One region of the Mesorhizobium sp. M2A.F.Ca.ET.046.03.2.1 genome, then DNA from elsewhere that is predicted to be linked to it. Evidence: predicted binding sites of a transcription regulator. Region 1 holds the regulator's gene; each other region holds the start of a gene.
The links. Region 1 encodes PhoB, which activates phosphate uptake and scavenging genes when phosphate is short. Its sites were predicted from a motif close to TGTCATNNANCTGTCAT; they were not measured.
Positions count from the first base shown of each region.

Region 2: the regulator PhoB is predicted to act here: its motif matches at 6,223-6,239, upstream of phnF (phosphonate metabolism transcriptional regulator PhnF).
Region 3: the regulator PhoB is predicted to act here: its motif matches at 6,401-6,417, upstream of phnC (phosphonate ABC transporter ATP-binding protein).

Region 1 is NZ_CP034449.1:4,060,075-4,069,585, forward strand. It holds gene pstS (phosphate ABC transporter substrate-binding protein PstS) at 1-852, shown strand, start outside; gene pstC (phosphate ABC transporter permease subunit PstC) at 916-1,902, shown strand; gene pstA (phosphate ABC transporter permease PstA) at 1,906-2,757, shown strand; gene pstB (phosphate ABC transporter ATP-binding protein PstB) at 2,754-3,557, shown strand; gene phoU (phosphate signaling complex protein PhoU) at 3,578-4,285, shown strand; gene phoB (phosphate regulon transcriptional regulator PhoB) at 4,303-4,992, shown strand; gene EJ072_RS19435 (ROK family protein) at 5,155-6,390, opposite strand; gene xylF (D-xylose ABC transporter substrate-binding protein) at 6,661-7,701, shown strand; gene EJ072_RS19445 (sugar ABC transporter permease) at 7,846-9,198, shown strand; gene EJ072_RS19450 (ATP-binding cassette domain-containing protein) at 9,217-9,511, shown strand, end outside.
Region 2 is NZ_CP034449.1:4,449,219-4,458,729, reverse strand. It holds gene EJ072_RS21275 (altronate dehydratase family protein) at 1-77, shown strand, start outside; gene EJ072_RS21270 (ABC transporter substrate-binding protein) at 405-1,400, shown strand; gene EJ072_RS21265 (sugar ABC transporter ATP-binding protein) at 1,558-3,111, shown strand; gene EJ072_RS21260 (ABC transporter permease) at 3,108-4,073, shown strand; gene EJ072_RS21255 (zinc-binding alcohol dehydrogenase family protein) at 4,140-5,156, shown strand; gene phnF (phosphonate metabolism transcriptional regulator PhnF) at 5,449-6,186, opposite strand; gene phnG (phosphonate C-P lyase system protein PhnG) at 6,321-6,782, shown strand; gene phnH (phosphonate C-P lyase system protein PhnH) at 6,782-7,393, shown strand; gene EJ072_RS21235 (carbon-phosphorus lyase complex subunit PhnI) at 7,395-8,507, shown strand; gene EJ072_RS21230 (alpha-D-ribose 1-methylphosphonate 5-phosphate C-P-lyase PhnJ) at 8,504-9,484, shown strand; gene phnK (phosphonate C-P lyase system protein PhnK) at 9,481-9,511, shown strand, end outside.
Region 3 is NZ_CP034449.1:4,439,499-4,449,009, forward strand. It holds gene EJ072_RS21180 (Gfo/Idh/MocA family oxidoreductase) at 1-769, shown strand, start outside; gene EJ072_RS21185 (sugar phosphate isomerase/epimerase) at 995-1,846, shown strand; gene phnE (phosphonate ABC transporter, permease protein PhnE) at 2,046-3,413, opposite strand; gene phnE (phosphonate ABC transporter, permease protein PhnE) at 3,415-4,371, opposite strand; gene phnD (phosphonate ABC transporter substrate-binding protein) at 4,426-5,334, opposite strand; gene phnC (phosphonate ABC transporter ATP-binding protein) at 5,473-6,330, opposite strand; partial or broken gene EJ072_RS21210 (DUF1868 domain-containing protein) at 6,792-7,428, opposite strand; gene EJ072_RS21215 (DapH/DapD/GlmU-related protein) at 7,584-8,201, opposite strand; gene phnL (phosphonate C-P lyase system protein PhnL) at 8,198-8,905, opposite strand; gene phnK (phosphonate C-P lyase system protein PhnK) at 8,975-9,511, opposite strand, start outside.

The sequences.
Region 1 (9,511 bases):
CAGATCAAGGCCAAGACGGTGACCTTCGGCGCTTCCGACGCGCCGCTGAAGGGCGAGGATCTCAACTCCACCGGGCTCGCGCAGTTCCCGATGGTGATGGGCGGCATCGTTCCGGTCGTCAACCTCGAAGGCGTCAAGCCGGGCGAGCTGGTGCTCGACGGCCCGACGCTGGCCGACATCTTCTCCGGCAAGATCACCAACTGGAACGACGAAGCGATCAAGAAGCTCAACCCGGACGTCAAGCTGCCCGACCAGGCGATCGCGGTCGTGCACCGTTCGGACGGCTCGGGCACCACCTTCAACTTCAGCTACTATCTGGCCGACGTCAGCGCCGACTGGAAGTCGAAGGTCGGCGTCAACACCGCGCTCGAATGGCCGGTGGGCATCGGCGCCAAGGGCAATGAGGGCGTCGCCAACAACGTCTCGCAGACCGGCGGCGCGATCGGCTATGTCGAATATGCCTATGCCAAGCAGAACAAGCTGACCTACACCGACCTGATCAACAAGGACGGCAAGAAGGTCGAGCCGACCGCCGCCGCCTTCTCGGCCGCCGCGGCCAATGCCGACTGGAACTCGCAGCCGGGCTACGGCGTCATCCTGGCCAACCAGGCCGGCGCCGAAACCTGGCCGATGACGTCGGCCACCTGGATCCTCGTCTACAAGAAGCCCGACGATGCCGCCGCCACCGGCGAGGCGCTCAAGTTCTTCGCCTGGTCCTACGCCAAGGGCGACGAGCTGGCCGCCAGCCTGGACTATGTTCCGATGCCCGACGCGGTCGTGAAGAGCGTCGAGGAAATGTGGGGCAAGGATATCGTCGACGCGAACGGCAAGCCGCTCTATTCCGGCATGTAATCTGACGAACAAGGGAGGGCGCTTCCGGCGCCCTCCTGTCTCTTTCGAAATGCGAGGGGCTAAATGAGTGCCGTTTCCGAAGCCGCGACATCGTCCGCCATGCGGACCAGGGAAGCGACAGTGCGCCGCTTTGCCTTCACCGACATGGTCTTCCGGGCGGCTACGCGCGCTTCCGCCATCCTCGTGCTGGTTCTGCTCGGCGGGGTCGCCATCTCGCTGATCGCCGGATCGTGGGAAGCGCTGTCGAAATTCGGCATATCCTTCCTTTCGACCGAATCCTGGAACCCGGTCACCGAGAATTTCGGCGCGCTGGCGCCCATCTACGGCACTATCGTCACCTCGGCCATCGCCATCATCATCGCCGTGCCGATCGGCATCGGCATCGCCGTCTTCCTGACCGAGCTTTGCCCCCGCCCTCTCAGGCGCCCTATCGGCATCGCCGTCGAGCTTCTGGCCGGCATTCCCTCGATCATCTACGGCATCTGGGGCCTGTTCGTCTTCGCGCCCTTTCTGCAGACGACGATCCAGCCCTTCATCATCTGGCTCTTCAAGGGCATCCCCGGCCTCAACAGCCTGTTTGCCGGCCCGCCCTACGGCATCGGCCTGCTGACCTCCTCCCTGATCCTGGCCATCATGGTGCTGCCCTTCATCACCTCGATCACCAAGGACGTGTTCGACACGGTGCCGGCGGTGTTGAAGGAATCGGCATACGGTATCGGCTGCACGACCTGGGAGGTGACGCGGCGCGTGACCATTCCCTACACCCGCGTCGGCATCATGGGCGGCGTCATGCTCGGCCTCGGCCGCGCGCTCGGCGAGACGATGGCCGTCACCTTCGTCATCGGCAACGCGCATCGCATCAGCGCCTCGCTGTTCGCGCCGGGCACGACGATCTCGGCGACGATCGCCAACGAGTTCACCGAGGCCGATGGCGCGATCTACACCTCCTCGCTGGTGGCTCTCGGCCTGATCCTGTTCATAATAACCTTCATCATCCTGGCGCTCGCACGCTACATGCTGCTGCGCATCGATAGCCGCACGGGAGCCTGACCGATGGCGACTGCCGCATCAATTCACCAGAGCCGCAAGCGCAAGAATGCCGTGATGATGGCGCTGTGCGTCATCGCCGCCGGCATCGGCCTTGCCTGGCTGGCGCTGATCCTCGGCGCCCTGCTCTACAAGGGGCTCTCCGGGGTGTCGCTGGCCGTGTTCACCCAGATGACGCCGCCGCCGGGCGATGCCGGCGGCCTGCTCAACGCCATCTACGGCAGCATCGTGATGACCATCATCGGCATCTTCGTCGGCACGCCGATCGGCGTGCTGGCCGGCACCTACATGGCCGAGTATGGCCGCTTCTCGAAGCTCACCACGGTGGTGCGCTTCATCAACGACATCCTGTTGTCGGCCCCTTCGATCATCGTCGGCCTGTTCGTCTATGAGCTGATGGTGCGGCCGATGGGGCACTTCTCGGCCATCGCCGGCGCCGTCGCGCTGTCCATCCTGGTGATCCCCGTCGTGGTGCGCACCACCGAGGACATGCTGAACCTCGTGCCCAACGCGCTGCGCGAGGCAGGCACCGCCATCGGCGCGCCGCGCTGGGTGGTGATCCGCTCCGTCGCCTACCGCGCGGCGCTGTCCGGCATCGTGACCGGCATATTGCTGGCGATCGCCCGCATCTCCGGCGAGACGGCGCCGCTGCTCTTCACCGCGCTCAACAACCAGTTCTGGTCGAGCAATCTCAATGCCCCGATGGCCAGCCTGCCGGTGACCATCTTCCAGTTCGCTCTCAGCCCTTACGAGGAATGGCAGCAGCTGGCCTGGACGGGCGCACTCATGATCACCTTGACGGTTCTCGGGCTGAGCATCATCGCCCGCAGCCTAACCGGACGCAGAGAGGACAGATGAAACCGATGTTGTCCACCGACCTGAACGTAGCCGACACGACCGTCGAGAAGGCCAAGATCGAGGTCAAGAACCTCAACTTCTACTATGGCCAGTCGAAGGCGCTGAAGGACATCAACCTGTCGCTGCCCGAGCGCAGCGTGACCGCCTTCATCGGCCCGTCGGGCTGCGGGAAGTCGACGCTGCTGCGCGTCTTGAACCGCATCTACGAGCTTTATCCGAAGCAGAGCGCCGAGGGCCAGGTGCTGCTCGACGGCAAGAACATCCTCGATCGCTCGCAGGACCTCAACCTGCTCAGGACCAAGATCGGCATGGTGTTCCAGAAGCCGACGCCGTTCCCGATGTCGATCTACGAGAACATCGCCTTCGGCGTCAGGCTCTATGAGAAGATCAGCAAGGCCGAGATGGACAGCCGCGTCGAGTCGGCGCTGAAGCGCGCCGCACTCTGGAACGAGGTTAAGGACAAGCTCAACGCCAGCGGCCAGAGCCTCTCGGGCGGCCAGCAGCAGCGCCTTTGCATCGCCCGCACCGTCGCGGTGAAGCCGGAGGTCATCCTGCTCGACGAACCGGCCTCGGCGCTCGATCCGCTCTCGACCGCCAAGATCGAGGAGCTGATCGACGAATTGCAGGCCGACTACACGATCGTCATCGTCACCCACAACATGCAGCAGGCGGCGCGCGTGTCGCGGCAGACGGCGTTCATGTATCTGGGCGAGCTGGTGGAATTCGACCGGACCGAGAAGATATTCACCTCGCCCCGCGAGAAGCGCACCCAGGACTACATCACCGGCCGCTTCGGCTGAGCTCATACGAGGACAACATCATGGCCGAACATACCGTCGCCTCGTTCGACGAGGATCTGAGGCAGATCAGCCGGCTCATCAACGACATGGGCGATCTCGCCGGCTCCATGGTCGGCGGCTCGACCAGGGCCCTGCTCGAAAGCGACAATGCGCTGGCGCAGCGCGTCGTCTCCGACGATGCCATCATGGACGCGCGTCAGCGCGAGCTTGACGACCGCGCCATCACGCTGATCGCCAAGCGCCAGCCGATGGCGGACGATCTTCGCCACGTGGTCGGCTCGATACGCATGGCGGGCGACCTCGAACGCATCGGCGATCTCGCCAAGAACATCGCCAAGCGCGTCGGGTCAGTCGGCGTCAGCACCGCCCCGCGCGACCTCACGCATTCGATCGATTCCATGGCGCAACTGGTGCTGATCCAGGTCCAGGGCGTGATTCAGGAATATACGGTGGGTGATGCCACGGCGCTGGCCAAGCTTCGCAACGACGACGAACGCATCGACGTCAAATACACCTCCGTCTTCCGCGAGCTGTTGACCTACATGATGGAAGATCCGCGCAACATCACCGCTTGCACTCATCTTCTGTTCTGCGCCAAGAACCTCGAGCGCATCGGTGACCATGTGACCAACATCGCCGAGAACGCCTATTATGTGCTGACCGGCACGCAATTGCCCGCCAACCGTCCCAAGCAGGACGAGACGGCAATGTCGGCGCCGGCCGCCTGACGGAAAAGGTTACCCCGATGATCGCGCCACGCATCATGGTGGTGGAGGACGAGGAGCCGCTGGGGGTGCTGCTTCGCTACAATCTCGAATCCGAGGGTTACCAGGTGGAAGTGGTGACCCGCGGCGACGAGGCCGAAATCCGCCTTCAGGAAAATGTTCCCGACCTGCTCGTGCTCGACTGGATGGTGCCGGCGGTCTCCGGCATCGAGCTCTGCCGGCGTCTCAGGATGCGGCCCGAGACCGAGCGGCTGCCGATCATCATGCTGACCGCGCGCGGTGAAGAAAGCGATCGGGTTCGAGGTTTGTCCACCGGCGCCGACGACTATCTGGTCAAGCCGTTCTCGACGCCGGAGTTCATGGCGCGCGTCAAGGCGCTGCTGCGCCGCGCCAAGCCGGAGGTGCTGTCCAGCGTGCTCAAGGTCGGCGACATCGTGCTCGACCGCGAATCGCACCGCGTCTACCGCAAGAAGAGCGAGATCAGGCTGGGCCCGACCGAGTTCCGCCTGCTCGAGTTCATGATGCGGCATCCCGGCCGCGTGTTCTCGCGCAGCCAGCTACTCGACAATGTCTGGGGCGAGACGATCTATATCGACGAGCGCACGGTGGACGTGCATGTCGGCCGCCTGCGCAAGGCCGTCAACAACGGCCGCATGCCGGACGTCATCCGCACCATCCGCGGGGCGGGTTATGCAATCCGGGAAGACTAGGGATATGCTGATATTCAGGTGAGGCCGGCCTGCGAATGGCGGCTTCCTGCGCTTCCGGTACTCACGTACCAAAAAGTACGCTCCGTTCCGGTTCTCGGAACCCACCATTCTCGACTCGGCCTGACCTGAATCTCAGCATATCCCGGCGCTTGAGCTTGCGGCTTATGCGACGTGCTTGCCCGCTCTTGCCTGGACACCCGGCGCGAAGATCTCCTGATCGACGAAGGTCAGCGCGCGGGTGGCGCAGCCTTCGCGGATCAGCGGCAGCTCGTTCGGCTCGGTGTCGAAGGAGATCGAGCTCGAGTGCTGGCCGCCGGCGGTCTGGGCGATCGCCTCCCTCAGCGCCGGCTCGATCAGGTCGAAGGCGGCCGCGCTGACGCCGACCATGGCGACCGGCGCCGGGTCGATGAGGGCGAACAGGCTGCCAAGACCGAAGCCCAGCGCCTCGCCGGCCCGACGATAAGCTTCCCGTTCGGGGCCGTCCTCCTGCCGGGCCTTTGCGGCCAGCGCGCGCATGTCGGCGTCGCCGATGTCGGTCGGCGCGGCGTCCTCGCTTATCCCCATGGCGCTGCGCCAGATGGCGTAGTTGCCGGCATAGGCCTCGACGCAGCCGCGGCGGCCGCAGCGGCAAAGCGCGCCGCCCGGACGATGGATCATGTGGCCGAACTCGCCGCCGGAGGAATGCGTGCCGGTGAACAATTCGCCCTTCAGCACCAGGCCCATGCCGATGCCGTGCGAGAGCAGGATGGCTATGAAATTGTCGCGATAGCGCTCGGGATCGCGCCATCGCAGCGCCACCGCCATCATGTTGCAGTCGTTCTCCATGGTGGCGGGGATGCCGAATTCCCTCTCCAGGATGTCGGCGAACGGAATGTCGGTCAGCGGCGTGATCGGCGACCATAGCATGGCGCGCGCGTGGGAATCGGTGATGCCTTGAATGCCCATGGCGATGCGGGCGACGCTGCCCACGTCGAGATCGGGATCCTGCAGCCGGCGCCGGACGATCGCCAGGCACTCGCCGATCAGCTCGTCGCGCGGCATGACGAGCGTGTCCAGGCGCCGCTGTTCCTCGGCGATCACCTGGCCGGCATAGTCGATGACGGCGACCGACAGGAAGTTCAGCGACAGCACCACCGTCAGCACCGCGGCGGCTTCGGGATTCAGCGCCAGGCCGATCTGCGGCCGGCCGCGTTTCAACGCCGTCGGCTCGCTGGCCTTGCTCTCGGTGAGGATGCCCTCCTGGATCAGATCGGCGGAGATCGCCGAAATGGTCGAGTGGCTGAGGCCGGTGGTGGCGGCAATTTCCGTCCGCGATGGCTGGCCGGCGCGGCGCACGGCCGAAATCACCATGGCGCGGTTGCGCCGGCGCAAATCGTCGTGACGGATTCCGACCGACATCGTCTCGCACGTCCTCCCCGGTCATCGCGGCCTTGTGATGATGCCATGGCCTGTCGCTGACACGCTAAGGATAGTGGCAGAAGCCAAAGCCGATGTCATTATTTATTGCGGACTCCGAAAAAAATGCCTGGACCCATCAAATGCCATCAGAATGTCGGTTGACAGCTTCATTTCGCTGGACCACTATTTTTTTGAGGCTCGAAAAAAAGCCTCTTATGCCGGCCTTCGGGCCAGTCTGGGTCGCGCCGCACAAGGCGCAGGGAGGATATCATGAAAAAATTCGCAGCCGCCATTCTGGCGGGCGTAGCCATGTCGCTGACGCTGGCTTCGGTCGCCGAGGCGAAGGACAAGGTGATCGGCGTCTCGTGGTCGAATTTCCAGGAAGAGCGCTGGAAGACCGACGAAGCGGCGATGAAGGCCGCAATCGAGGCCGCCGGCGACAAGTATATTTCGGCCGACGCGCAGTCCAATCCGGGCAAGCAGCTGACCGACGTCGAAAGCCTGATCTCGCAGGGCGCCAATTCGCTGATCATCCTGGCGCAGGATGCCTCGGCAATCGGCCCGGCGGTGCAGAAGGCGCTCGATGAGGGCATCCCGGTCGTCGGCTACGACCGCCTGATCGAGAACAAGGACGTTTTCTACCTGACCTTCGACAACAAGGAAGTCGGCCGTATGCAGGCCCGTGAGGTGTTTAAGGCCAAGCCGGAAGGCAACTACGTCTTCATCAAGGGCTCGGGTTCCGATCCGAACGCCGACTTCCTGTTCTCGGGTTCCATGGAAGTGCTGAAAGAGGCGATCGACAGCGGCAAGATCAAGAATGTCGGCGAGGCCTATACCGACGGCTGGCTGCCCGCCAACGCGCAGAAGAACATGGAGCAGTTCCTGACCGCCAACGACAACAAGGTCGACGCGGTCGTGGCCGCCAATGACGGCACCGCCGGCGGCGTCGTCGCGGCGCTGACGGCGCAAGGGCTGGCCGGCACCGTTCCGGTCTCGGGCCAGGACGGCGACCACGCGGCGCTCAACCGCATCGCGCTCGGCACGCAGACCGTGTCGGTGTGGAAGGACGCGCGCGAGCTCGGCAAGAACGCCGCCGAGATCGCCTCGCAGCTCGCCGACGGCAAGAAGATGGGCGACATCGCCGGCGCCAAGGACTTCACGACGCCTGGCGGCAACACCGTCAAGTCGCTGTTCCTGACCCCGATCGCGATCACCAAGGACAATCTCAACCTCGTCATCGACGCCGGCTGGATCAAGAAGGACGAAGTCTGCGCTGGCGTTGCCGCCGGCAGCGTCAAGGTCTGCAACTAAGCTCGCCGACACTAGACCAAAAACCTTGCGCCGCGGCCTGAAAGCCGCGGCGTTTTCTCGAAGATTACCGTTCCGCCTCGAGCGGATAGCTTCTAGGCTTGCTCCGGCATCCGCGCCAGACGGGCAGGCCGGCAGGAGGAATTCATGACCGACACGACGTCCACCCAACCGGCAGACACCGCGCGTGCCTCGGAGCTGGGCACCGTCGCCCGGTTCCTGAAGGCAACCGAGCTGGACACCCGCATGCTCGGGATGATCGGCGCGCTGCTCCTGATCTGGGTCGGACTGCATGTGATCTCCAGCCTGCGGCTTGGCGTCAATCCGCTCGACTTCGACAGCCGCACCTTTCTGACGCCGCGCAATCTCTGGAACCTGTCGGTGCAGACTTCGGCCGTGGCGATCATGGCCTCCGGCATGGTGCTGGTCATCGTCATGCGCAACATCGACCTGTCGGTCGGATCGGCCGAAGGGGTGATCGGCATGGTCATGGGTTTTGCCCAGGTGCATTTCCTGGTCCGCTTCGTCGGGCTTGAGCTCGGTAACCCGTGGATCTGGGTCCTGGCGCTGCTGATCGGCCTGGCGCTCGGCCTCCTCATCGGCGCCTTCCAGGGCTTCGTCATCGCCTATCTCGAAGTGCCGGCCTTCATCGTCACGCTGGGGGGTCTGCTGGTCTGGCGGGGCGCTGCCTGGTGGGTCACCAGCGGCCAGACCGTCGCGCCGCTTGACGCCACGTTCCAGCTGATGGGCGGCGGCCCGGCGGGCTCGATCGGCGCCAAATGGAGCTGGGTCGTCGGCATCGTCGCCTGCCTGGCGGTCATTTTCATGCACTATAACGGTCGCGTGCAGCGCAAGCGCTTCCGCTTCCCGCTGCGTCCGGTCTGGGCCGAGACGCTGCTCGCCACGGTCACCTGCGCGATCATCCTGGGCGCTGTGTGGCTTGCCAATTCCTATCCGTGGCCGATCGGCATCGTGAACCGCTATGCCGCCGCCAACAACATCACCGTTCCCGAAGGCGGACTGTTCATCGCGCATGGCATCGCCATTCCGGTGCTGATGGCGGTCGCCGTCGGCCTGATCATGACCTTCGTCACCAAGCGCACGCGCTTCGGCCGCTATGTCTTCGCCATCGGCGGCAATCCGGAAGCGGCCAACCTCGCCGGCATCAACACGCGCTGGATCACCATGAAGGTATTCATGATCATGGGCGTGCTGGCGACGATCGCGGCGGCGATCTCGTCGGCCAGGCAGAATTCATCCACCAATGCGCTCGGAACGCTTGACGAGCTGCTGGTCATCGCCGCGGCCGTCATCGGCGGCACCTCGCTCGCCGGCGGTTCCGGCACCGTGCTCGGCGCTATGCTGGGAGCGCTGCTGATGCAGTCGCTGCAGTCCGGCATGGTGCTGCTCGGCGTCGATTCGCCGCTGCAAAGCATCGTCGTGGGCGCCGTGCTGGTCGTGGCGGTGTGGCTCGACACCCTCTATCGCAAGCGGGCCTGATCAGGGAGGAGAAACAACATGGCTGACAAATCCGCTCCCGCCGGCGTTCCGCTGGTCGACATGCGCAACATCTCGATCGCCTTCGGCGGCATCCGCGCCGTCGACGATGCGTCCGTCGATCTTTTCCCCGGCGAAGTGATGGCGCTGCTCGGCCACAACGGCGCCGGCAAGTCGACGCTGATCAAGATCCTGTCCGGCGCTTACAAGCGCGACAGCGGACAGATCTTCATCAATGGCGAGGAGGCATCGATCTCCAATCCGCGCGACGCCAAGAAACACGGCGTCGAGACGATCTACCAGACGCTGGCCCTGG
Region 2 (9,511 bases), 390 kb from region 1:
GCCGCAAGACCAAGAGCGAGGCGTTCGGCTACGGCGACAACGAGTTCGTTCCCTGGCATCTCGGCGCGACGCTTTAGTCCGAAGGCCATTGGCGGAAGCGCGACTAGGTCTTCACTGTCGCATGACTTCATTATGGAATGAATATTCCACATTGACAGCTATGTGAAATTATCGTTCCATGTCACAGGGAGGAACGGAAGCGCCGACATGCTGCCAATGAGGAGCCGCAGGGGGAGGCAAATCCATCGCGCGTCACACAAACGGCAACAGACACCGCTTGCATCGGCCATGGCAATGCTCTATCAAAAATGGCATCTGTTTTTTATTGATAAAGTTCCGTTTGGGCCGCGCCTATCCAGATTGAGCTTCCGCAACCTTCACCAGGCGACTTAGGGAGGAACCTAATGAAATTCGTGACCAGCCTTCTCAACCGCCGTGCTTTCGTGGCCCTGGCCGCAGCGTCGATGCTTGCCGGCGCGATGCATTCGGCGCCCGCCTCGGCGGCCGACGTGACCATTCCGATCATCGTCAAGGACACCACCTCCTTCTACTGGCAGATCGTGCTGGCCGGCGCCCGCAAGGCAGGCAAGGACCTCGGCATCAACGTGCCGGAGCTCGGTGCCCAGGCCGAGACCGACGTCAACGGCCAGATCTCGATCCTCGAAAACGCCGTCGCCAGCAACCCCGCCGCCGTCGTCATCTCGCCGACCGAGTTCAAGGCGCTTGGCAAGCCGATCGATGAGGCGGCTTCCAAGGTCAAGGTCATCGGCATCGACTCCGGCGCCGACTCCAAGGCCTTCACCTCCTTCCTCACCACCGACAACGTCCAGGGCGGCCGCGTTGCTGCTGACGGTCTCGCCGCCGCGATCGGCGCCGCCAATGGCGGCAAGGTGGAAGGCAAGGTCGCGCTGATCACGGCCCTTCCCGGCGCCGGCTCGCTTGAGCAGCGCAAGCAGGGCTTCATCGAACAGATCAAGGCCAAATATCCGGGCCTCGAGCTCGTCGCCGACAAATACGCCGACGGCCAGGCCACCACCGGCCTCAACATCGCCACCGACCTGATCACCGCCAATCCGGACCTCAAGGGCATCTTCGCCTCGAACTTGATCATGGCGCAGGGCGTCGGCCAGGCCATCGCCGAGAACAATCTCGGCGGCAAGGTGGCGCTGATCGGCTTCGACAGCGACGAGAAGCTGATCAAGTTCCTCAATGACGGCGTCATCTCCGGCCTCGTCGTCCAGGACCCGTACCGGATGGGCTATGACGGCGTCAAGACCGCTCTGGCTGCCTCGAAGGGCGAGAAGGTGGAGGCCAATGTCGACACAGGCGCCAACCTCGTCACCAAGGACAACATGAAGGACCCGAAGATCGACGCGCTGCTCAACCCGAAGCTCAACTGAGCAAGCATCGTCGCACTCGTTTCCGGGGCCTCGCGCCCCGGAAACATCCGTCAGGCGATTTGGAAATCCGCGGGCCTGATCTAGGTTTTGACTCCAAGATGCGCGTCAGACGCATCGCTGCATACCCAATGGTTGAGACCAATGTGGGAGGATTGTCATGACGTCGACGGCGCAGGAACTGCACCCCGCCCCCACGCTGGCCCCGGGCAGGACGATCCTCGAGCTCAACGGGCTGGAAAAGCGCTACCCTGGCACGCATGCGCTGAAGGCGGTGCATCTCGCCTTCAAGGCCGGCGAGATCCACGCCATCGTCGGCGAGAACGGCGCCGGCAAGTCGACGCTCATCAAGCTGCTCACCGGCGTCATGCCGCGCACCTCCGGCGAGGTGATCTGGGAAGGCAAGCCAGTGGCCTTGGCCACGCCGCATGAGGCGATGGCGCTGGGCATCAACGCCGTCCACCAGGAGGTGGTGCTTTGCCGCCATCTCACGGTCGCCGCCAACATGTTCCTCGGCGAGGAGGAGTCCCGCTTCGGCCTCCTGCAGCAGCGCGCCATGGTCAAGGAAGCGCAGAAGATCATCGACGGATTGGGCTTCGACCTGCCGGCGCATGTCGTGCTCGGCGATCTCACCATCGGCCAGCAGCAGCTGATCGCCGCCGCTCGCGCCACGGTGCGCGGCACGAAATTCCTGATCTTCGACGAACCGACCGCCTATCTCACCCGCAAGGAGGCCGACCAGCTCTTCAAGCTGATCCGAAGGCTGAAGGGCGAAGGTGTCACCATCATCTACATCAGCCACCGCATGGAGGAAGTGTTCGAGCTTGCCGATCGCGTTTCGGTGCTGCGCGACGGCACGTTGGTCGGCACCCGCAACATCGCCGAGACCGACGAGGCCGAGCTGGTCAAGCTGATGATCAACCGCTCGATCGAGCAGATCTACCACAAGGAACATTTCACGCCCGGCGCCACGATCGTCGAGACGAAGAACCTTTCCGGCAAAGGTTTCGAGAATGTCTCGGTGACCGTCCGCGCCGGCGAGATCGTTGGCCTCTATGGTCTGATCGGCGCAGGCCGCAGCGAGTTCGTCACCACGCTTTACGGCCGTCACAGGAAATCGGCCGGCCAGATCCTGTGGCAGGGCAAGGAGGTCCAGGTCAATTCCGAGCACGACGCCATAAGGCTCGGCATGGCGCTGGCCCCCGAAAGCCGCCGCGACCAGGGCCTGTGCCTCAACCTGTCGGTCGGCATGAACCTCAACCTGCCGATCTACAAGCGCATTTCCAGCAACGCGCTCATCTCGGGCGCCAAGGAGAAGGCCGAAGCCGATCGCCAGATCGCGGACCTGCGCATCAAGACGCCGACACGCAGCGCGCTCGCCTCCAGCCTCTCGGGCGGCAACCAGCAGAAGATCGTCATCGGCAAATGGCTGGCGCATGGCGCCAAGCTGTTCATCTTCGACGAGCCAACGGTGGGCGTCGATGTCGGCACCAAGGCCGAGATCTACCGCCTGTTCTCGACGCTGCTGTCGAAGGGGGCCGGCATCATCCTGATCTCGTCCTATCTGCCGGAAGTCTACGAGCTTGCCGACACGCTCCACGTGTTCCGGCGCGGCAAGCTGGTCGCCACGCATGGGTTCCGCACCGCGAGCCACGAGGACATTCTGGGTCAGGCGCTGGCCGAGAAACAAGAAAAGACGGGAGGACAAAAATGAGCACCGAGGCGATCCCCGCCGAAAAATCCAAGCGCAATTTCAACGCGCTCTTCGGCCTGACCCTGCTTGGCCTGCTGCTGCTGATGTGGATCGTGCTGGCCGTCGCCACGCCCTCCTTCGCCACGGCGCTCAACATCACCAATCTTCTGCGCCAGGGCTCGCTGATCGCCATCCTCGCCGTCGGCCAGACCTTCGTCATCATCACCGGCGGCATCGACCTGTCGGTCGGCGCGGTGGTCGGTTTCACCACCGTTGTGGTGGCGCTTCTGATCAATGCCGGCTGGCCGATCTGGGCGGCGGTGCTGATCACCTTGCTGGTCGGCGTCGCCATCGGCCTCTTCCACGGCTTCGGCATCGTCAAGATGGGCCTGCCGCCCTTCATCATCACCCTGGCCACCATGACCTCGCTGCGCGGCATCGGCCTCCTGATGACCAACGGCAACTCGATCTCGATCAACAGCGATCCGTTCCAGGCCTTCTCCCGCGGCTCGCTGTTCGGCATCCCCTATCTGTTCTGGATGGTGATCCTGGTCGCCATCCCGTCCTACATCTTCCTGCACCACACGCGCTGGGGCCGCTATCTGTTCTCGGTCGGCTCCAACGCCGAAGCCGCGCGCCTGTCTGGCGTCAACGTGCCGCGCACCATCTTCATGGCCTATATCCTCTCCGGTCTGCTCGCCGCCTTCGTCGGCGTGCTGCTCGCCTCGCGCATCGGCATCGGCAATCCGACGCAGGGCGACACCTACGAACTGCAGGCCATTGCTTCGTCGGTGATCGGCGGCACCTCGCTCTTCGGCGCGATCGGCTCCGTGCACGGGCCGCTGATCGGCTCTTTCATCCTTTCGACGATCAACAACGGCGCCAACCTGCTCAACGTCAACACCTTCTGGCAACGCGTCATCACCGGAGCACTGATCATCGTCATCGTCTACTTCGACGGCTTGCGCCGTCGCGGCAAGTGACTCCTCCCAGAAACTAACGCGCCGGCCCGGCCGGACCGAGGCCGGCGCCCTTTTTGGATCTGTTCAATGAAAGCCGTCGTTTGCCGCTCGCCCGGCGACCTTGTCCTCGAAGACCGCGCAGCGCCAGGCGCGCCACCACCCGGCTGGGCGCGCGTCGCCGTCAGCCATGTCGGCATCTGCGGCACCGACTATCACATCTTCGAAGGCAAGCATCCCTTCCTCGCTTATCCGCGCATCATGGGCCATGAGGTTTCCGGCACCATCGTCGAAAAGGGAGAAGGCATCGATCTTGCCGTCGGCGAACCGGTCATCATCAACCCCTATCTTTCATGCGGCAAATGCATCGCCTGCCGGCATGGCAAGCCGAATTGCTGCGTGAAGATCGAGGTGCTGGGCGTCCATCGGGACGGCGCGATGTGCGACGAGATCCTGGTGCCGGCGCAGAACCTTTATCCGACGAACGGCCTGTCGCTGGCCGATGCCGCGGCGGTGGAATTCCTGGCGATCGGCGCGCACGCGGTGCGCCGATCGCTCGGGCAGCCCGGCCAGCGTACACTGGTCATCGGCGCCGGCCCTATCGGGCTCGGCACGGCGATATTCGCCCGCATCGCCGGCCTGGATATCAGCCTGTTGGACATGAGTAGCGAGCGCCTCGGCTTCGCCGAAAAGGAACTCGGCTTTGCCCCGCTCGACACCTCGAAGGCATCGGCTGCCGACCTAGTGCGGCAGGCGACCGGCGGCGAAGGGTTCGACCTCGTCTTCGACGCGACCGGCAACACAGCATCGGTGCAGTCGGCCTTCGCCCATGTCGCGCATGGCGGCACGCTGGTGCTGGTCAGCGTCGTCAAGGACGACATCACCTTCTCCGACCCCGAATTCCACAAGCGCGAGATGACGCTGGTCGGCAGCCGCAACGCGCTGAAGGCCGACTTCGAGCATGTCGCCGCATCGATCCGCAACGGCGCCGTGCCGTTGGGCAAGCTCGTCACCCATCGCACCACGCTCGCCGCAACGCCGCGCGATCTGGCGCGATGGACGCATGAGAAATCGGGGCTGATCAAGGCGGTTATCGAGGTGGGGTGAGAGACGCCGGCATAGAGATTTCCGGCCCTGGATATCTGGCAATCGCAGCCTTGGTGATTGGCCGAAGCGCCTACCCCTTCGTCATCCGCGGGCGGAGCAAGGAGCGAAGCGACGCGCGCAGACCCGAGGATCCATTCCGTGACTTCGAAGCTCTGCGACGATCCAGAATTCTGCTCTGTCGCATTCCACGGTCGAGGTAACGGAATGGATCCTCGGGTCTGCGCTCCGCTTCGCGTCGCTCCGCCCGTGGATGACGACTTCTGGGTTGTCCCCCCGGAATGACTACGGTGGGCTAATCGCCGGCCGACAACCTCAACTCCACCCGCTCCGCCGGGAACCTCGACTCCGCGAACTGGATCGGCTCACCGTCGAGCGTGACGTTGACGGCGACGGTGACCAGCACGATGGCGCCCGGCTGCAGATCGAGCGCTGCGAGGTCGTCGGCGTCGGCATGGCGTGCCGACAGCACCGTCGAGTGCCGCAGATAATCATTGACGCCGAAGCGCTTCAGCGAGGCGGTGATCGATCCCGTTTCCGCCATTGCCGCCTCGATGCCGGCGAAGCGCTTGGCGTCGAACCAGGTCGTCGCGCGCGACACCGCTTGACCGTCGGCCTCGCCGCGCGTCTCCAGCCGGATGACGGCCGCGCCCTTGGCAAGGCCCAGCGCCTCGGCGATGCGCCGGCTGGCCGGCTCCGTCGAGGACGACAACAGCGCAATATGCCGCTCGCTCGTCTGCCCCTGCAGCCCGGTCGAGAAGCGCGTGCGCGCGCCGATCGGATAGGACAGCCGCTTGCGCGACAGGACGAAGGTGCCGCGGCCCTGCTCGGCCTTCAACACGCCTTCCTGCACCAGTGCTGCAATGGCGCTACGCACCGTGTGGCGGTTGACGCCGTAGCGTTCCGCCAGCGCGACTTCGGGCGGCAGCGCCGCGTTCTCGGCGAAGTCGCCGCTCGCGATCCCCTGCAGGATCCGGTCGGCGATCTGCCGCCACAGCGACACGCCGTTGCGCCTTTCGATGCTGCTCGCCAGTCCGGTCACCCATCGCCCCCAAGCATTTTTCCGGGTTGTCATCCACCCGTCATGGACTCCCGTTACCAGATAAGTATAATTTGTATAGTTGTCTATATCAATAGACAAATTTTACGCATGCAGGGAGGAATGCCATGCGAGGACAGGAAGCGCGCGAGCAGGCCGGGCGGAAAGCCTTGATGGAGACGCTGGCGCATGCCGAAGCCGATGAGATCGCGCGCCTGTGGAACGAAGCGGGCCTGCCTTCCGAGGCCGAGCTCTTGCGCGGCCCCGAGACCGGACTGGTGACGGTACGCGGGCGCATCGGCGGCGGCGGCGCGCCCTTCAATGTCGGCGAGGCGACCGTCACCCGCGCCACGGTGCGGCTGCCCTCCGGCCAGGTCGGCCATTCCTACGCGCTCGGCCGCGACAAGGACAAGGCCAGGCTCGCCGCAATCGCCGACGCGCTGTGGCAGGACCCGCCGCAGCGTGAAGCAGTCGAGACGAAGCTCGCCGCGCCTTTGCGCGCGGCGCTCGATGCGGCGCGCGAGACGCGGCGCGTCGAGACGGCGGCCACGAAAGTGGATTTCTTCACCATGGTGCGCGGAGAGGACTGATGGATATCGCCACGCAATCGATCGACGGCGGCTTCGCCGAGCCAGTCTTCAACGCGCAAACCGTCTTCCGCGCCATCATGGACGCGATGGCGCGCCCAGGCTCCGTGCAGGCCCTGCCGCAACTCACCCACCCGCCGGCGCCATTGTCGGCGACGGCCGGGGCCGTGGCGCTCTCGCTGTGCGACAACGATACACCGATCTGGCTCGATCCGCCGCTGCAGGCGGAAGCTTCGGTCAAGGCCTGGTTCGGCTTCCACACCGGCGCGCCCTTGGCCAACACGCCGGCCGACGCGCATTTCGCCTTGATCGCCAATCCGAAGGAGATGGCCGCGCTCGACGGTTTTGCGCAAGGCACGCAGGAATATCCCGACCGCTCGACGACGCTGATCCTCCTGGTCGACGACCTCGCCTCGGGCCCGTCGCTGCTGCTTGAGGGCCCCGGCATCGAAAAGACGTCGATGATCGCGCCTCGGGGCATGCCGCGCCATTTCGTCGAGCAGTGGAAGCAGAACAACCAGCGTTTTCCGCGCGGCGTCGACATCATCCTGGCGGCGCCGGGCAGCCTTGCCTGCCTGCCGCGCACGACCCGCATCAAGACGATGGAGGCGTGACATGTACGTCGCGGTGAAGGGCGGCGAAGCCGCCATTGCCAATGCCCACCGCCTGCTGGCCGATCGCCGCCGCGGCGACCGCTCGGTGCCGGCGCTGCGCCTCGACCAGATTGTCGAGCAGCTGGCGCTCGGCGTCGATCGCGTGATGAGCGAAGGCTCGCTCTATGATCGCGAGTTGGCGGCTCTGGCCATCGTCCAAGCACGCGGCGACATGATCGAGGCGATCTTCCTGGTGCGCGCTTACCGCACCACGCTGCCACGCTTCGGCTACACCAATCCGGTCGATACCGGCGCCATGCAGGTCGAGCGTCGTATCTCGGCCACCTACAAGGACCTGCCCGGCGGCCAGGTGCTCGGCCCGAACTTCGACTACACCCACCGCCTGCTCGATCCGGAGCTCGCCGCCGGCGCTGAGGTCGAGACGCCGGCGCAGCGCCCGGTCGAGCCGGAGGCCATGCCGCGCGTCTCGGCGATCCTCGCCCATGAAGGCCTGATCGAGGCCGATGGCGAGATGCCGTTGGACCATGTGCCAGGCGATATCACCCGCGAGCCGCTGCAATTCCCGATGGCGCGCGACATCCGCCTGCAGGCGCTGTCGCGCGGCGACGAGGGCTTTTTGCTGGCGCTCGGCTATTCGACGCAGCGCGGCTATGCGCGCAACCACCCCTTTGTCGGCGAAATTCGCATCGGCGAGGTCGAGCTGGAGCTTGACGTGCCGGAACTGCCCTTCGCCGTGCCGCTGGGCTCGATCCGCGTCACCGAATGCCAGATGGTCAACCAGTTCAAGGGCTCGGCCAAGGCGCCGCCGCAGTTCACCCGCGGCTACGGCCTGGTCTTCGGCCAGAGCGAACGCAAGGCGATGGCGATGGCGCTGTGCGACCGGGCGCTGCGCGCCGGCGAGCTTGGCGAGGATATCGTCGCCGCCGCGCAGGACGAGGAATTCGTCATCTCCCATTCCGACAATGTCCAGGCGACCGGCTTCGTCGAGCATCTGAAGCTGCCGCACTATGTCGACTTCCAGGCCGAGCTCGGCCTCGTGCGCCGCATGCGCGCCGAATACGAAGCGCGGGAAAATGAGGACAAGGCTGAAGAGAAAAGGGAGGCCGCCGAATGAACGCCCAATCGACCGACATAGCCACCTACAACTTCGCCTATCTCGACGAGCAGACCAAGCGGATGATCCGCCGCGCCATCCTGAAGGGCATCGCCATTCCCGGCTACCAGGTGCCTTTCGCCTCGCGCGAGATGCCGATGCCTTACGGCTGGGGCACTGGCGGCGTGCAGGTCACCGCCTCGATCATCGGCCCGGATGATGTGCTGAAAGTCATCGACCAGGGCGCCGACGACACCACCAACGCCGTTTCGATCCGCGCCTTCTTCAAGAAGGTCGCCAAGGTCGACGTCACCACGGAGACCGCCAAGGCGACGATCATCCAGACCCGCCATCGCATCCCTGAGCAGCCACTGACCGCCGGCCAGGTGCTGGTCTTCCAGGTGCCGATCCCCGAGCCGCTGCGCTTCCTCGAGCCACGCGAGACCGAGACGCGAAAAATGCATGCGCTGGAGGAATACGGCCTCATGCATGTGAAGCTCTACGAGGACATCGCCAAGCACGGCCGCATAGCCACCACCTATGCGTATCCGGTCAAGGTCGAGGGCCGGTATGTGATGGACCCTTCGCCGACGCCGAAATTCGACAATCCGAAGATGCATCGTTCGCCGGCCCTGCAGCTGTTCGGCGCTGGCCGCGAGAAGCGCATCTACGCGGTGCCGCCCTTCACCGACGTCGTCAGCCTCGATTTCGAGGACCATCCCTTCGAGGTGCAGACCTTCGACCAGCCCTGCGCGCTCTGCGGCGCCGAGAATGTCTATCTCGACGAGGTCATCCTCGACGACCACGGCGGCCACATGTTCGTCTGCTCGGACACCGACCATTGCGAGAAGCGGCGCGCCGACTCTACCTCCCCCTCGTGGGGAGGTCGCGCCGAAGGCGCGGGTGGGGGGAAAGGCCAATCTTCTCTTTCTTCAACCCCCACCCCGGCGCTGCGCGCCGACCCTCCCCACAAGGGGGAGGGTAAGGAGGCCGAATGACCGACGAACCGCTGCTGCGCGTCTCCG
Region 3 (9,511 bases), 380 kb from region 1:
CGTGCTCACCCACAATTACACCGCCTATCCGATGATCCGGCAGGCGCGCGAGATGGTGGCCAAGGGCCAACTCGGCGACATCCGCATCGTGCAGTCGGAATATCCGCAGGACTGGCTGACCGAGGATCTCGCCGCCACCGGTCAGAAGCAGGCCTCGTGGCGCTCCGATCCCAAGCAGGCGGGCGCCGGCGGCGCGCTGGGCGACATTGGCACGCATGCCTATAACCTTGCCCGTTTCGTCTCGGGGCTGGAGCTGGATTCTCTGTCGGCCGACCTCGACGCCTTCGTGCCGGGCCGCCAGCTCGACGACAATGTCAACGTCATGCTGCGCTTCAAGCCGGTCGGCAACAAGCATCCGGCCAAGGGCATGATCTGGGCAAGCCAGGTGGCGCCCGGCCATGAGAACGGGCTGAAGCTGCGCATCTATGGCTCGAAGGGCGGGCTGGAATGGGTGCAGGCCGACCCGAACTATCTCTGGTACACGCCTTTCGGCCAGCCGAAGCAGCTGCTCACCCGGGCCGGCGCCGGCGCGATGCCGGTCGCGGCGCGTGTGACCCGTGTGCCATCCGGACATCCGGAAGGCTATCTCGAAGGTTTTGCCAACATCTACCAGGAGGCCGCCCGCGCAATCCGGGCGGCACGCAGAAGGGGCGGCAAGCCGGGCAAGGATGTGATTTTCCCGACGATCGAGGACGGCGTCGAAGGCATGGCCTTCATCGAGGCCTGCGTGAAGTCGTCGAAGAAAAATGGGGCGTGGACGAAGCTCTAGGGACGGCTGCGTCGTCTGAGGGGGAGTCCCCCTCACCCGGATTGCCAGCCGAATTGCAAACGCAATTCGGGGCAATCCGACCTCTCCCCGAGGGAGAGGAGGGCGCCGGCGCCGACGACAACCTCTTTCTCCCCGCCGGGGAGAAGGTGGCAGCGAAAGCGGCCGGATGAGGGGGAGTGCGGCCCGCCAACGCAAATGGCTGGCCGCAAGCGGGGAGGGGTGTCGATGAAAATCGGCATGTGCATGTTCTTGTGGACCACCAGCGTCTCGAAGAAGGATGTGACGCTGTTGAAGGACATCAAGGCGACGGGTTTCGACGGCGTCGAGATACCGGTCTTTGCCGGCGCGCCTGACGACTACAAAAGGTTGGGCGAGATGCTCGACCGCATCGGCCTGGAGCGCACCGCGGTCTCGGCGATGGGCGATCCGGCGATGAACCTGATCTCGCCGGATGCCGCCGCGCGCAAGGCCGGTATCGATTACATGAAATGGGCGATCGACTGCAGCGCGGCGCTTGGCTCCAACACGCTGAGCGGGCCGCTGCATTCGACGCTCGGCGCCTTTTCCGGCAGCGGGCCGACTTCTGCCGAGAAGAAGCGCTCGATCGCCTCGCAGCGCGCCATCGGTGACCATGCCGGCAAGAAGGGCGTGACCATCGGATTGGAGGCGCTCAACCGCTTCGAATGCTATCTGGTCAACACCATGGCCGATCTGTGCGAGCATATCGATGCGATCGACCGGCCGCACATCAAGGCGATGTACGACACGTTCCATGCCAATATCGAGGAGGCCGATCCGATCGGCGCCTACACGAAGCATCGCCGCAATATCGTCCATGTCCACATTTCGGAGAACGACCGCGGGGTGCCGGGGCGCGGCAACATTCCATGGAAGGAGACTTTCTCCGCCATCCGCAAAAGCGGTTATGACGACTGGCTGACGATCGAGTCCTTCGGCCGCTCGCTGAAGGATCTGGCTGCGGCGACAAAGGTGTGGCGGGATTTCGCGGAGAGCCCGGAGGCGGTTTATCGCGAGGGGTATAGGCATATCAGGGACGGCTGGAAGGGGGCGGCGTAAGCGACTCTCTCTTCGTTATCCACGGGCGGAGCGGGAGCGAAGCGGACGCGGAGACCCGAGGATTCCGTGACGTCGACGCTCCGCAACGATGCAGACTTCTGCACCGCTGCACTCTACGGCTTAGGTAACGGCATGGATCCTCGGGTCTGCGCGCGTCGCTCCGCTCCTTGCTCCGCCCGTGGATGACGAAGGCGCGAAACTACCCCTGCTCGGCCTGCAGCCGATTATAATCATGCAGCGTGCGGCTCAGCCGGCGGCGCAAGACGTTTGAGATGTTGTCGAAGATGAAGACGACGAGCAGTATCAAAAGCACCATGTAGAAGACGTTGGCCCAGTTCGAATTGGTGCGCATCGCTTCCCACAATTTCAGGCCGATGCCGCCGGCGCCGACGGCGCCGATGATGGTGGCGCCGCGGGTGTTCGATTCCCACTGGTAGAGCGTCTGGCTGATGAAGACCGGCACCACCTCCGGCAGCACGCCGTAGCGTTGCACCAAAATCTCGTTGGCGCCGGTCGAGAGCACGCCTTCGCGCGGCTTGTCGTCAATGTTCTCCAGCGCCTCGGAATAGGTTTTGCCCAACGTCCCGATCTCGGTGAAGAAGATCGCGGCGCTGCCGGCCAGCGGGCCGGGGCCGAAGGCGCGGGTGAAGAACAGCGCCCAGATCAGCATGTCGACCGAGCGCATGAAATCGAAGAAGCGTTTCAGCACCTGGCTCAGAACGCCGCTCGGCGTGATGTTGCGGGCGGCAAAGAAGGCAAGCGGGAAGGCGACGATGCCGCCGAGCAATGTGCCAAGGAACGCCATGACGATGGTCTGCAAGAGCTTCGTCCAGACATCGCCATGCTGCCACTGGGCGTTGTTCCAGAAATTGTCGGCGGCCAAAGCCAGGTTCGACGTACCGGGCTTGAGTTCCGGCCCGGAGACGATCAGCGAGATGACTTCGCTATAGGGTTTGCCGAAGAAGGGCGAGCGCGTATCGAAGACGAAATTCGCCCAACCGAGGAAGCGCTTGCGCACCTTGACGCGGTCGACGGTGACACGCACCTCGCCGGCAAAGCCTAGCTTGGCGACGATCTCGTCGTCATGGACGGTCACCCAGTCGGGCACCGGACCTGTCACCACCGGCTTGCCACCGGTCAGCGCGATGGGCACGGTCAGGCCGTTGGCCGTGATCGTCTCTTTGGTCTTGTCGAAGGTGACGGATTTGGCGTCGCCGTCGATCTGGACGGTGTAGGTGCCATCGGCATTCTTGATCACCCAATCGGGATCGGGGTTTTCGCCGAGCGCCGAGAAGCGCGGATATTTCGGCGTGATCTCGGGCTGGTCGAGGCGGAATTCCGGCTGCAGGTCGTAGCTGATCCATTGCGACAGGAAGAGCGGCAGGCGCTCCCAGTGCGACTCGCGCAGCACCAGCGGCAGGCTGAAGAACCACAAGGCGTAGCCAAGATAGAGCACCGTGCCCGCGACCAGCAGCAGCGGCCAGAAGCGCTTGTAGGCCGGCCGCTGGAAGATCTGCGGGTGGCGGTTTTCGATGGCGCTGATTTCGTCGGCGGTCATGGCGGCCATTTCACGCGCTCATCAGGAAAGCCTGCTCGCCGACGAGCTTGCGGCGCAGCCAGGCGGAGAACTGGTCGACGAGGATGATGGTGACGAAGAGCAGGAGCACCAGCGCCAGCGTCTTGGCGCCGAAGCCGCGCGAGATGGCAAGCTTCAGCTCCTCGCCAATGCCGCCGCCGCCGACCGCGCCCATGATGGTCGAGATGCGCACGTTGATCTCGATCCGGAGCAGCGTATAGGACATGAAATTGGGCAGCACCTGCGGCAGGTCGGCGAAGCGCACGCGCTCGAACCAGTTGGCGCCGACCGCGCGCAGGCCCTCCTCCGGGCGCATGTCGATGTTCTCGTTGATCTCGTAGAAGAGCTTGCCCAGCGCGCCGATCGAATGCAGGCCGATGGCGATGATGGCCGCGACCGGGCCGATCGAGACGATGGCCGCGAACAGGCCGGCAATGACGATCTCGGGAAAGGCCCGCAGCAGTTCCATGAGGCGCTTGACGACGAGCCGCAGGATCGGGCTCGGCGTCAGGTTGCGCGCGGCGATGAAGGAGAAAGGTACGGCGAAGACGAAGCCGATGAAGGTCGAGACCAGCGCCACGTTCACGGTCGTCAGCATCAGCTCGAAATATTCGGGGATGTAGAAGCCGCTCCAGACATAGACGCGGCCGAGCGGGAAGTTGAATTCCTGCGTTCCCTTGTCGCTGGGCGAGGCGATGTCGAACAGCGCACGCCAAACGTCGTTCCAGTCCTTCGGGACCAGCCAGCTCAAGAAATCGAGGATGTGCGGCAGCCGGTCGAAAAAGTGGCCGGCATTGGCCTCGTCGGCGAACCACATGGTCGCGAACATGGCGACAAGCAGCAGGCCGACGGCAAGCGCCGTGTAGAAGCGGCGCAGCGACGTCTGGCGCCGCCAGGCGTCGGCCTGCTGGCGGGTGGCGTCGGAATGGATCGTTGTCGAAAGGGTCATGACGTGAATGCAAAAAGGGCGGCGTTTTTGCGACGCCGCCCTTTCCTGATGCCTTTAGCCGCCGATAGCGGCTTTGCGGGCTTCGACGATGACGTTGTAGAAGTCAGGCTTCACGGGGACGTAGCCGGTGAAGTCGCCACCCTCGATGCCTTCGAAGCAGGCCTTGTCCTTGGCCGGCAGGGCGGTGAAGAAAGCGGTGAGCTTGGCGGTCATGTCGTCGCCCAGCGCGGTGCGGACAACCAGCGGACCGTTCGGGATCAGGCCCGAGCGCCACACTTCGACGAAGTCGTTCGGGTCGACCGCGCCCTTGGCGACTTCCTTGTGGAAGGTGCCCGAGGTGTAGCCGTTCTTGAAGTCGCCGATGCCCGAGGAGTCGTCCACCGCCACGTCGACCTTGCCGTCGCGCACGGCCAGGATGTTGTTCTCGTGGCCGCCGTTGAACTGGGTCGAGGCGAAGTAGGTCTCGTTGGAAGCGCCGGTGTCCTTCGGAATCTGGGTCAGCGGGATCAGGTAGCCCGAGGTCGAATCCGGATCGGCATAGCCGAGCTTCTTGCCCTTGGCCGACTTGATGTCGGTGATGCCGGAGGTCTTCAGCGCCAGGCCAACCGAGTAATAGCCGGTCGAGCCGTCGGTCTGCTTGGTGGTGAGGATCGGGGTGACCGCCTTCGGGTCCTTCAGATAGACGCTGGCGTAGCCGGACGCGCCGAGTTCGGCGAAATCAAGCGTGCCGCCGAGCAGGCCCTGGATGACGCCGTCATAGTCGGCGGCCGGGAACAGCGAAACCTTCTCGAAGCCGAATTCCGACTTCAGGTGGTCGGCGAGGCACTGATAGTTGCGCAGACGGTCGGTCTCGTTTTCACCGCCGAGGATGCCGACGCGGAATTCCTTGATATCGGCGGCGTGCGCGGCGCTTGCGGCCATGGCGAGCAGCGAAACCGCTCCAAAAACCATCTTCCTGAACATTTGCTCTCTCTCCTGTTGTTCCGGCTGCGCGCCGGCGTTCTGATTTTTCAAGTCTTGCCTTTGACGCTGGCGGGCGATCCGGGTTGCTCTGCCGAAATCCACGATTTGCCCGGACCGACTGGGGTCGGGGCAATGGACTCAGTAGCCAGGGAAGGCGGGTTCGAGCGGTCCGGCGGATGCGGTGATCTTCGGCCTGATGGTCACGCTGGTCGACGTAATGGCCTCGGAGATCTCGGCGCCGCTGGCGTCGGCGCCGTAGACGGTGCTCACGGCGTCGCGGTCGAGGTCTTGCGGGGCGCCGTCGAAGACGACCTTGCCGGCGGCCATGCCGATGATGCGGCCGCAATAGGCGCGGGCGGTGTCCAGCGTGTGCAGATTGGTGACGACGGTGATGCCTTCGCGCAGATTGATGTCGCGCAGCGAATCCATCACCACCTTGGCGTTGAGCGGGTCGAGCGAGGCGATCGGCTCGTCGGCCAGAAGCACTTTCGGCTGCTGCATCATGGCGCGGGCGATCGCGACACGCTGCTGCTGGCCGCCGGACAGCGTGCCGGCCGGCTGCAGCGCGGTGCGTGCGATGTCGAGGCGCTCGAGCGCGGCCACCGCCTCCGCGCATTCGGTGCGCGTGAACATGCCGAGCAGGTTGGAAACCGTGGAGCGATGGTTGAGGCGGCCGAGCAGCACATTGGTCAAGACGTCGAGGCGCGGCACGAGGTTGAACTGCTGGAAGATCATGGCGCAGTCGCGCTGCCAGCGGCGCAGCGGCGAGCCCTGCAGGGAGGAGACCTCGGCGCCGTCAAAAAAAATCGATCCCTGGCTGGGATCGATGAGACGATTGATCATGCGCAGCAGCGTGGACTTCCCGGCGCCGGAGCGGCCGATGATACCGACCATCTGACCGCGCGGGATCGAGATGTTGATGTCGCTGACAGCGGTGTTCTTGCCAAATCGTCGGGTTACGCCGCGGATTTCGAGCGTGGCCGATGATGCTGACATGGCAAAACTCCGGTACGTCGCGGTTTCGAGGGTCCGTTAACCTTCGCTAGCGCAGCCCGATGAAGCTGGGGTGTCGGATTGATGTCATTTTTGTTACGAGTCACAGGCTTCGGGCGCTAATTCCCCGGCACATGGATTTCGACCGGGCCGGCTATGTTTGTGTTGGCGGGCGGCATGCGTAAGAGATTGGCCGAAACGTCCACCCCAGTCGTCATCCACGGGCGGAGCAAGGAGCGGAGCGACGCGCGCAGACCCGAGGATCCATTCCGTGACGCATGGGCGCTGCTGCGGTGCAGAATTCTGCTCCGCCGCACTCTTCGACGAGGGTCACGGAATGGATTCCAGGGTCTCCGCGACGCCGCTTCGCGGCTGCTTCGCCCTGGAATGACGAGGTTGGAAGGCTTCAGCCAAATCGTGCCCGTCAACAAACGGCAACTTTTCAAAATCCCCGTGCAGAACCGCTAGCCAAGCACCAGCAATTCCTCGAAATGCTTCATGTCCTTGAAGCTGCAGAAGGCAGGAGCCTTCAGCTCGATCGAGGCGGCGGAGCTGATAGGCAAAGGTGATGTGGAAGACATAGGTGTCGTGGTCCGGATGACGGTAGCCGAACGGCACAGACAGCGCATCGCGCCAGGCTTTCAGGACCTGGCGGTCTTCTTCGGTGGCGCCGGCGACGGTGAGGCCGGTCGGCACGACGTCGACAATCTTCACCTTGAAGGGACCGTGGCCCTCGAAGCCTTGCAGGCGCTCGAGATAGAGGCGGGTCATACCGTCGATGCTGGTATCGAGCGGCACGTCCGAAGGCCAGTAAGGAAGGCGGCGGCGATATTCGATGATGCCCTGGAAGAGCGTCATATGCAGGCTGGAGATCGGCGTGAAGGCGAGCCGATCGGCATCCGGCATGGCCAGCATGCGCTCGCGGACCTCGATGATGGCAGCTTGTGAAGGCGAGCCCTCGACCAGATGGCAGACAAAGGTGTTGCCCGGTTCGGGCAGGAAGTTGCCCGACGCGTCGTAACGGGTGCCGAGATGGACCGGCGGCGTGGGGTTGGAGCCTTCGAAAAATCCGGCGAGCGAGGGTCTAACAGTGGCGAGCATGGCGATCTCCTGGGCGAGATCGGCTCTTGTCCGAGTCATGTGTCAAGGATGTGAATGGTGAATGGTGAATGGTGAATGGTGAATGGTGAATGGTGAGAAAGAAGGGCTTCGTTGCCATTCACTATTGACCATTCACCGTTAACCATTCACCGAAATCAGCCGCCGTATTTCTCCAAAAACGCCTCGGCCGACAGCTCTCGGAAATCGTCGAGCGCGGCGCGCAGTGTTGCATGGTCCCAGTCCCACCAGGCTAAGACCTGGTACCGCTCGGCGGTGCGGCGGTCGAAGCGCTCGCGGATCGGTTTCGCCGGCACGCCGCCGACGATGGTGTAGGGCGCGACATCCTTCGACACCACGGCGCCGGCGCCGACGGCCGCGCCATCGCCGACGATGACGCCCGGCAGGACGGTCGAGCCGTGGCCGAGCCAGGTGTCGTGGCCGATGGTGACGCGCCTGGCGCGGCGCTGCGCGAAAAACTCGCTTTCATGCTCGGCGTCGTCCCAATAGTCGGACGCGCGATAGGTGAAGTGATGCAGCGTCGGCCGCCAGGTCGGATGGTTCGTGGCGTTGATGCGCACGCTCGCCGCGATGTTGGAGAACTTGCCGATGGTGGCGCACCAGACGGCGCAGTCCTGCATCATGTAGGAATAGTCGCCAAGGTCGCATTCGGCGACGCGGCTGCGCTCGGCGATCTCGGTCCAGCGGCCGAGGGTCGAGTTTTCGACCTGCGCCGTCGGATGGATCAGCGGCGCCTCCGAGAGTTTTTTGCTCATGCGGCGATCTTTCCGGCGGCGAAGGCGGTGACGTCGATGACGCGATCGGCGACCGCGTCGCGCACGTCGAGGTCGTGGAAGATGCCGAGGAGCGCAACGCCCGCCGCTTTCTTGGCGGCGATGAGCTCGACCACGACATCGCGATTGCGGGCGTCAAGCGAAGCGGTCGGCTCGTCGAGCAACAGGATCGGATGCTCGGTGATGAAGCCGCGCGCGATGTTGACGCGCTGCTGCTCGCCGCCGGAGAAGGTCGCCGGCGGCAGCGCCCAGAGCTTTTCGGGCAGGTTGAGCTGCGCAAGCAAGGAGCGAGCCTTCGCCCGCGCGGTCTCGCGATCCCCGCCGCGCTCGACCAGCGGCTCGGCGACGACGTCGAGCGCGGAGACGCGCGGCACGGTGCGCAGGAACTGGCTGACATAGCCGATGGTGTGGCGGCGCACGGAAAGCACGGTGCGCGGGCTGGCGGAAGCGAGGTCGATCAACCCGCCGCCGTGCTGGACGATGATCTGGCCCTCGTCGACGGCATAGTTGCCGTAGAGCATCTTAAGGATCGAGCTTTTTCCGGCACCCGACGGCCCGCCGAGCACGGCGCATTCGCCGGCGCGGATCGAGAAGGAGACGCCCGCCACCACCGGCAGCGTGACGCCGTCGCGCAGATGCATGGTGAAGCTTTTCGCGATGTCGGAAACAACAAGCGGCGTGGCCATGATTAGAGTCCTTTGTTTTGCCGCATGGTCTGGTCCGAAAACCGGCTTCCACTTTTCGGGACCATGCGGCTAGACCTGCAAAATCGAAGAAACGAGAAGCTGGGTATAGGGCGCGCGCGGATCGTCGAGCACGCGGTCGGTGAGGCCGCTTTCGACGACGCGGCCGTCCTTCATCACCATCATGCGCTGCGACAGAAGCCGCGCCACGGCGAGGTCGTGGGTGACGACAATTGCCGCCAGCCCGAGGTCCGTGACCAGCCCGCGCAACAGATCGAGCAGACGCGCCTGAACTGAGACGTCGAGGCCGCCGGTCGGCTCGTCCATGAAGACGAGCCGCGGCCCGGTCACCAGGTTGCGGGCGATCTGCAGGCGCTGGCGCATGCCGCCGGAAAAGGCGCGGGGCTCGTCGTCGATGCGGTCCTCGTCGATCTCGACGCGCGACAGCCAGTCGACGGCGGTGGCGCGGATCCTGCCGTAATGGCGGTCGCCGACGGCCATCAGCCGCTCGCCGACATTGGCGCCGGCCGATACGGTCATGCGCAGCCCATCGGCCGGGTTCTGGTGGACGAAGCCCCAGTCGGTGCGCATCAGGAAGCGGCGCTCGGC